Regions from separate parts of the Lysobacter sp. Soil_C_15 genome, predicted to be linked through region 1. Evidence: riboswitches for the same ligand, from Rfam matches in the RefSeq annotation. Region 1 holds a riboswitch; each other region holds the start of a gene.

Region 1 (2,256 bases):
ACGGCGGCAGCCCGAGGCGCTTTTGCTGCAAGGCGATCCGGCGCGGATACGGCGAGGCGCGCCGGCTCATTTCCGGACGCACGTCGGCCAGGCGCCGGCGCACCTGCGGATTGCGCAGCAGCGGCGAGGCCAGGCGCGCGGCGCGCGCGCTGGCGGCCGCGGCCAGCTCGCGCGCCGCGCCCTCGTCGCCGGCCAGGGCGTCGGCGAGCAGGCGCAGCTCTTCGATCTTCTGCCTGGCATAGGCCATCCACTGCCGCAGCGGTCCGGGCAGCTTGCGTTCCAGTTCCAGATCGGTCGGCACGTGCAGCAGCGAACACGACGGCGCCAGCCACTGCGCGCGCGCGCCGGCGCGGCGGGCCAGGCTCAACGCGGCGTCGAGATCGGCGCGCCAGATGTTGCGGCCGTCGACCACGCCCAGGCTCAGCGCGCGCTCGGCCGGCAGCAGGGCGAGCAGGCTTTCCAGTTGCTGCGGCGCGCGCACCAGGTCCAGGTGCAGGCCCTGCACCGGCAACTGCGCCGCCAGCGCGGCGTTGTCGCCGAGCCCGCCGAAGTAGGTGGTCAGCAGGCGCTGCGGCGCGTCGGCCTCGGCCAGCGCGGCGTAGGCGCGGCGGTAGGCGGCGCGGTCGGCGTCGTCGAGGTCGAGCACCAGCGCCGGCTCGTCGATCTGCACCCATTGCGCGCCGGCGGCCTTGAGCCGTTCGAGCAACTGCGCATACGCCGGCAACAAGGCATCCAGCAGTTCGCGCGGGTCGCCGCCGTCGCGGCGCTTGCCGAGCTTGAGCCAGGTCACCGGGCCCAGCAGCACCGGCCGCGCCTGCAGCCCCAGGGCCTGGGCCTGGGCCAGTTCGGCCAGCGGCTTGTCGGCGCGCAGGGCGAAGCGTTGGCCGGGCTCGAACTGCGGCACCAGGTAGTGGTAGTTGGTGTCGAACCACTTGGTCATTTCCAGCGCGCGCAGATCGCGCCGGCCGTCCTGCACGCCGCGGGCGAGGGCGAAGTAGCCGGCCAGCGGGTCGTGTTCGTACAGCTCGCGATGGCTGGCCGGAATCGCGTCGAACAGCACCGACGTGTCGAGCGCCTGGTCGTAGAGGGAGAAGTCGTTGCACGGCACGCTGTCGGCGCCGGCGGCGCTGGCCAGGCGCCAGTGGCGCTCGCGCAGCGCGGCGGCGCTGGCGTGCAGGGCGTCGGCCGCGGTCTCGCCTTTCCAGAACGATTCCAGGGCCTGCTTGAGCTCGCGCCGCGCGCCGATGCGCGGGAAGCCGAGATGGGTAACGCTGATCATGATGAGTACCTGCGATGCGTGGGCATGACGCAGGGCAACGAAGGAGACCACGGCGGCGCCGACCCGGCGTTGCGCGCCCGGTTGCGGTCTGCCCTGGTGTCGACCTTCGCCCCCGCGGGCGAACCGGATCCGCGCAGCGGCCGGCACCGCGAGGCGCGCGACCGGCGCACGGCCGGAGTCGGACGGAAGGCGAACCTTCCGGTCGCGGCAGGTCTTCGGGCTCGGGACTTGAAGCCGGGAACGAGTGCGGAGAAACGAGGAACGAGTAGTCGCTCGTTCCCGGCCGCTCTTTTCTCGCCTCCGGCGTCTCCTACTCAGGCCGCTTCCCAGGCGATCGCCCAGTGCCAAGGCCCGTTCGTTTCCCATACCGCTGCGGGGCAGCTCCGGATTCGCACCGGATTCCCTCTGGCCGCCGCCGGCGGACCGGTGGCGGCGTGTCGCATCGCTTTATCTTTATGAAGCGATGTTCACCGTAACGGTGCCAAGTTACGCAGCGCCGCCGACGGAGTCAATCGGCGCGTGCGCGGGACGTGCCGCTTTGCCCGGTCTGCCGGCTGCGCATCGCCGGCGTCGGCGACCGGCGCGCCGGGCGGATTTCGCCGGCTGGCGTTCATGCGCCGGCGACGAAGATGAAGCGCGCAGCACAGGCGGCCGCCGGCGGCGTCGCGAGGCCGTTGAGTCGGATAATGGCTGCGGCTAACGTGGCAGCGTCGCGACGCTGCGCGATGCGGGCCCGGGACGGCCCGCGATCCCGAATTCGATGGGTGGAACATGTTTTACAGATGGTCGCTTGCGCTGGGATTGTGTCTGCTGGGCCTGGCGGGCTGCGGCAAAGACGCCGCGCCGGCTCCGGCCCGCGCCGAGAGCGTGACCCTGGGCAGCCAGAACGATCCGGCGCGGGCGATGCCGGCGACCGCCTCGGCGCCGCCGAGCGACGCCGAGGTCCTGCGCGGCACCTATTGGCCGCCGGCCAAGCT
Region 2 (2,256 bases), on a different contig from region 1:
GATGCGGCTTCGCGTTCGGAACTGGTGGTGCCGCTGCTGCGCGGCGAGGAGCTGATCGGCGTGTTCGATCTCGACAGTCCGTTGCCGGAACGCTTCGACGCCGACGACCAAGCCGGCCTGGAAGCGATGGCCAGGATCTACCTGGAGTCGCTCGCATGAGCGCGGCCAAGATGCGCAACATCGGTCCCAAGAGCGCCGCCTGGCTGCGCCAGGTCGGCCTGCGCACCCACGAGGACCTGGCCGCGGTCGGCACGGTCGAAGCCTTCATGCGGGTCAAGCGCGCCGGCTTCAAACCGACCCTCAACCTGCTGTACGCGATCGAGGGCGCCCTGCTCGACTGCCACTGGCAGGAGATCAGCGAGGAGCGCCGGCAGGAACTGATCCTGGCCGCCGACGCCGCCACCGCGCTGCTGCCGGCGCCGCGCAACAAGCCGGCCGCCGCTCCGGTGCGCACCACCGTGCACGCCGACGAGGGCTACGAGACCGGCGCCGGCTTCGCCGCGGCCGGCGAGCGCGACGACGGCCACGGCGACGGTTTCGACCGCGACGGCGGTGCCGATGAGCGCGGCGAGCGCGCCGAAGACGGCGAGCGCGACTGAGCCGGGGCGGCCGCCTTCATTCGAACGCCCCCCCCCCCTGCCCTGCCGCCGCCGATCCGGGGCGATGCCGCCGCGCGGGCAATGGGCCGGGCGGCTCCCTTTCGGACCGCCCGTTCGGACAGCCCGCCCGCCATCGCGTAGAATCCGCCCCGCTTCGAGGTGACCCCACGGCCGACCGCCACGGGGTTGAAACGGGAAGCCGGTGACGCGCCCGGGCCGACGGATCTTCCGCCGGCGCCGCGCCCAGTCCGGCACTGCCCCCGCAACGGTAAGCGAGCCAGGTCGCGGCCTGCGCCACTGTGCGATGCACGGGAAGGCGCCGCGACCGGAAGCCGGCACGGCCGGCTTCGCCCGCGAGTCCGGAGACCGGCCTTGAGGCACCATCGGTTGCGATGCGGAGGGCGTCGCGGCACGGCCGCCGTTCTCGCGCGCCCGTCGTCGTCCGCCTCCTCCCCCGCCGCCTCCTTCGCCGTTTTGACGCGCGCCGATGCGCGCGTCGTGGAGCTTTGCCATGCGTGCCCTGAATCTGTCCTTCGCCATCGCCTGCGCGCTCGCGCTGCCGGCCACCGCCCTCGCCGCGCCCGCGGGCGAGGCCACCGATCTCGACGAGGTCGTGGTCACCGCCAACCGCACCGCGGTCAGCGTCAACGACGCCCTGAGCCCGGTGGAAGTGCTGACCCGTACCGAGATCGAGCGCAGCCAGGCCCGCGACCTCAACGACCTGCTGCGCGGCCGCGCCGGCATCTCGCTGTCCAACCAGGGCGGCGCCGGCAAGCTCAGCACCCTGTTCCTGCGCGGCAGCGAATCCGACCACGTGCTGTTCCTGGTCGACGGCATCCGCATCGGCTCGCCGACCTCCGGCCTGGCCTCGCTGCAGGACCTGCCGCTGGCGCTGATCGACCGGATCGAAATCGTCCGCGGCCCGCGCTCGAGCCTGTACGGCGCCGACGCCATCGGCGGCGTGATCCAGGTGTTCACCCGCCGCGAGCGGCAGGGCTTCGCTCCGCGCGTCCACGTCGGCGGCGGCAGCAACGGCGCGATCGAGTTCGGCAGCGGTTTCGGCGGCCGCAGCGGCCGCGGCTGGTTCGGCGCCGACTACAGCTTCCGCAAGACCCAGGGCATCGATGCCTGCCGCGGCGCCGGTTTCCCGGTGTTCGCCGGCTGCTTCACCGACGAACCGGACCGCGACGGCTACGAAAGCCACGCGCTGTCGCTGCGCGGCGGGATCGATCTCAACGAGCAGTGGAGCATCGAAGGCCAGGCGCTGCGCGCCGAAGGCCGGAACGACTACGACGGCAGCTTCGTCAACTACTCGCAGACCGTGCAGCAGGTGATCGGCGGCAAGGTCCGCTGGCGCCCCAGCGAGACCGTCAACGTGCAGCTGGTCGCCGGCCGCAACGTCGACAGTTCGGACAATTTCCTCGGCTCGCTGCCGATGGGCTTCTTCAGCACCGACCGCGACAGCGCCAGCTTGCAGGCCGACTTCGCCGTCGCCGACGGTCACGTGCTGACCGCCGGCTTCGATTGGCTGCGCGACCGCGTCGACAGCGACACGATCTACGACGAGGCCGAGCGCGACAACAAGGCCGGCTTCGTCCAGTACCAGGGCCGCTTCGGCGCCCACTCCTTCGAAGCCAGCCTGCGCCGCGACGACAAC
Region 3 (2,256 bases), on a different contig from region 1:
GGAGCGGCAAGTACAGCGTCACCGTCGCGGTCGGCGGGATCCGCTTCGTCGCTCCGATCCGGATCAGCGACCTGGTCACCGTGCACACCAAGCTGATCCACACCGGCACCAGCAGCATGCATTTCGCGGTCGACGTGAAGGCGCGCGACCCGGGCCTGGACGACGGCGTGGCCGAAGAGCGCCTGTGCACCCACTGCGTGATCGTGTTCGTGGCGATGGACGCCGACGGCAAGCCGACCCCGGTGCCGACGTGGACCCCGCTGACCGAGGACGACAAGCGCCTGGCCGAGTACGCGCTGAAGATCATGGAACTCAGCAAGGGCATCGAGGCGACGGTCGAGCGTTACGTGCACGAGGGCTGATCGGGAAGCGGCGTTCGCCGTGGACCGGCGCTAAAGCAAATCCCCCTGGCCCGTCCGGCCAGCAGGCACAGCCTGCTGGCGTTCGATCGTGCGCGAACCTGGCGGTTCGCAAGCGCACGCTCTCACCCTTTTCCAAAGGGGGAGCTGCAAAAGCATTCCACCGAGCCACCGAGCCACCGAGCCACCGAGCCACCGAGAACCGAGAACCGAGCGCGTCATCGATCGCCCCCTTTGAAAAAGGGGGCCAGCGCCCGGCGCAAGCGGGTTGCTGAGCGATGTCCGCAGCGCGGGGGGATTTGCTTTCAGCGTCCGCCACGATCTCCGTCGGCCCGACACACCGACCGCCTCCATACCCCCGCGTCCGCCCCGCGCCGGCGCGCTGTGCTAGATTGCGCGCGCTTTGCATCTGGTGCCGCCTCGCCCTCCCGGCGACGCGGTTAAACGGGAAGCCGGTGCGTCCGCGATGCCGCGGACCAGTCCGGCGCTGCCCCTGCAACGGTAGGCGGGTTAAAGCATCGGCACGTCGGCGACGGCCGCGGGGGCGCGATCCAGCGCCGGTTCCGCGCGCCCGCCGCAGCCACTGGAGCGTCCGCTCCGGGAAGGCGCCGATGCGCCGGGTTCGTCCCGGCCCCCGCAAGCCCGGAGACCGGCCGGTGCGTATGCGGTGGACGTCGCGGAGGGCGGCGTCGCGCGCCCGTGCACCGGGTCCGTGGCCTGCCTCCGCGGTTTCGTTCGCCTCCTTCACCAGCTCCGCACAGGGCGTGCGGCGAGCGAGGCCGTCGATGCGTGTTGCGCGTGGTTTTGTCGGGCGTGGGTTCCGTGAGCGTGGGTTTGGTGGGCACGGATTCGAAGGACTGTGGCGCGCCTTGGGTGCGGCGGCCTTGTTGCTGTTCGCCGCCGCCGCGCCGGCCAAGACCGTGCTCGGCGTGGTCTCCGAGCGCGCCGCGCCGGAAGCGGCCGAGGCCGCGCGCGAACTGCTGGCGACCCGCCCCGACGACCGCATCGTGCTGCGCACGCCGCAACAGCTCGAAGCGCTCGACCGCGAGCAACTGCGCGCGCTGGTCGGCGCCAGCGACGCCGTCGTCGCGGTGGCGTTGTTCGGCGAGCAAGGCGTGCGCCTGCGCGAAGCGGCGGCCTGGCTGCGCCAGCGCGGCCGCGGCCCGCAGCGCCTGTACGCTTTCCATGGCGAGGCCGGCCTGACCCAGGCCAGCCATCGCGAGCGCCACGGCCTGGGCGCGTTCAGCGCCGCCGAACTGATCCGCGTCAGCGCCGAAACGCCGCCCGCCGAACTGGTCCAGCGCGCCCGCGCCGACGCCTTCGCCGGCGAATGGCTGGACCTGCGCGCGCTGTGGCGCGAGGGCGGCAGCCGCAATCTGCAGCGCAGCTATGCCTTCCTGCTCGACGGCGGCGCGGTGCCGGCGGCGCAGCCGCAGCCGGATCTGGTGCTGCGCCAGAACGGCGCGGTGGTCGCCGCGCCGGCCGCCGATACCCGGCCGCTGCTGGCGGTGCTGGACCTCAACAACGCCGACGTCGCCACCGGCGACGCGCTGTGCGCGCAGGCGCAGGCGCAGGGCCTGGCCTGCCTGGGCCTGTACGCGCGCTGGGGCGAGGCCTCGCTGCAGGCGGTGCAGAACCTGCGCGCGATGCTCGGCGCGCAGCCGCTGGCCGGGCTGGTGGTGCTGCAGGACTTCGTGGTCGGCGCCGCCGAAGGCCGCGATGCGGCGACCCGCGCGATCGCCGCGCTCGACGTGCCGGTGTTCAAGGCGATCCGTCTGCTCGACCGCAGCGAAGCGCAATGGCGCTTGTCCGGCGACGGCCTGCCGGCTTCCAGCGTGCAGTACCGGGTGGCGATGTCGGAGCTGCAGGGCAGCAGCCAGCCGATGGTGCTGGCCGC

What was found. Region 1 has a riboswitch for cobalamin ahead of metE (5-methyltetrahydropteroyltriglutamate--homocysteine S-methyltransferase). Riboswitches for the same ligand answer to the same signal wherever they lie in the genome.
Region 2: it holds a riboswitch for cobalamin, as region 1 does, so the genes downstream of both, btuB (TonB-dependent vitamin B12 receptor) here and metE (5-methyltetrahydropteroyltriglutamate--homocysteine S-methyltransferase) in region 1, are expected to answer to the same signal.
Region 3: it holds a riboswitch for cobalamin, as region 1 does, so the genes downstream of both, AC3A57_RS11575 (cobaltochelatase subunit CobN) here and metE (5-methyltetrahydropteroyltriglutamate--homocysteine S-methyltransferase) in region 1, are expected to answer to the same signal.

Annotation. Positions count from the first base shown of each region.
Region 1 covers NZ_JBDGIR010000011.1:52,289-54,544, reverse strand. The annotation lists gene metE (5-methyltetrahydropteroyltriglutamate--homocysteine S-methyltransferase) at 1-1,279, opposite strand, end outside; cobalamin riboswitch at 1,469-1,722, opposite strand; gene AC3A57_RS20515 (COG3904 family protein) at 2,051-2,256, shown strand, end outside.
Region 2 covers NZ_JBDGIR010000005.1:298,839-301,094, reverse strand. The annotation lists gene AC3A57_RS14145 (GAF domain-containing protein) at 1-159, shown strand, start outside; gene AC3A57_RS14140 (TfoX/Sxy family protein) at 156-599, shown strand; cobalamin riboswitch at 740-988, shown strand; gene btuB (TonB-dependent vitamin B12 receptor) at 1,111-2,256, shown strand, end outside.
Region 3 covers NZ_JBDGIR010000004.1:261,054-263,309, reverse strand. The annotation lists gene AC3A57_RS11580 (acyl-CoA thioesterase) at 1-362, shown strand, start outside; cobalamin riboswitch at 752-1,031, shown strand; gene AC3A57_RS11575 (cobaltochelatase subunit CobN) at 1,229-2,256, shown strand, end outside.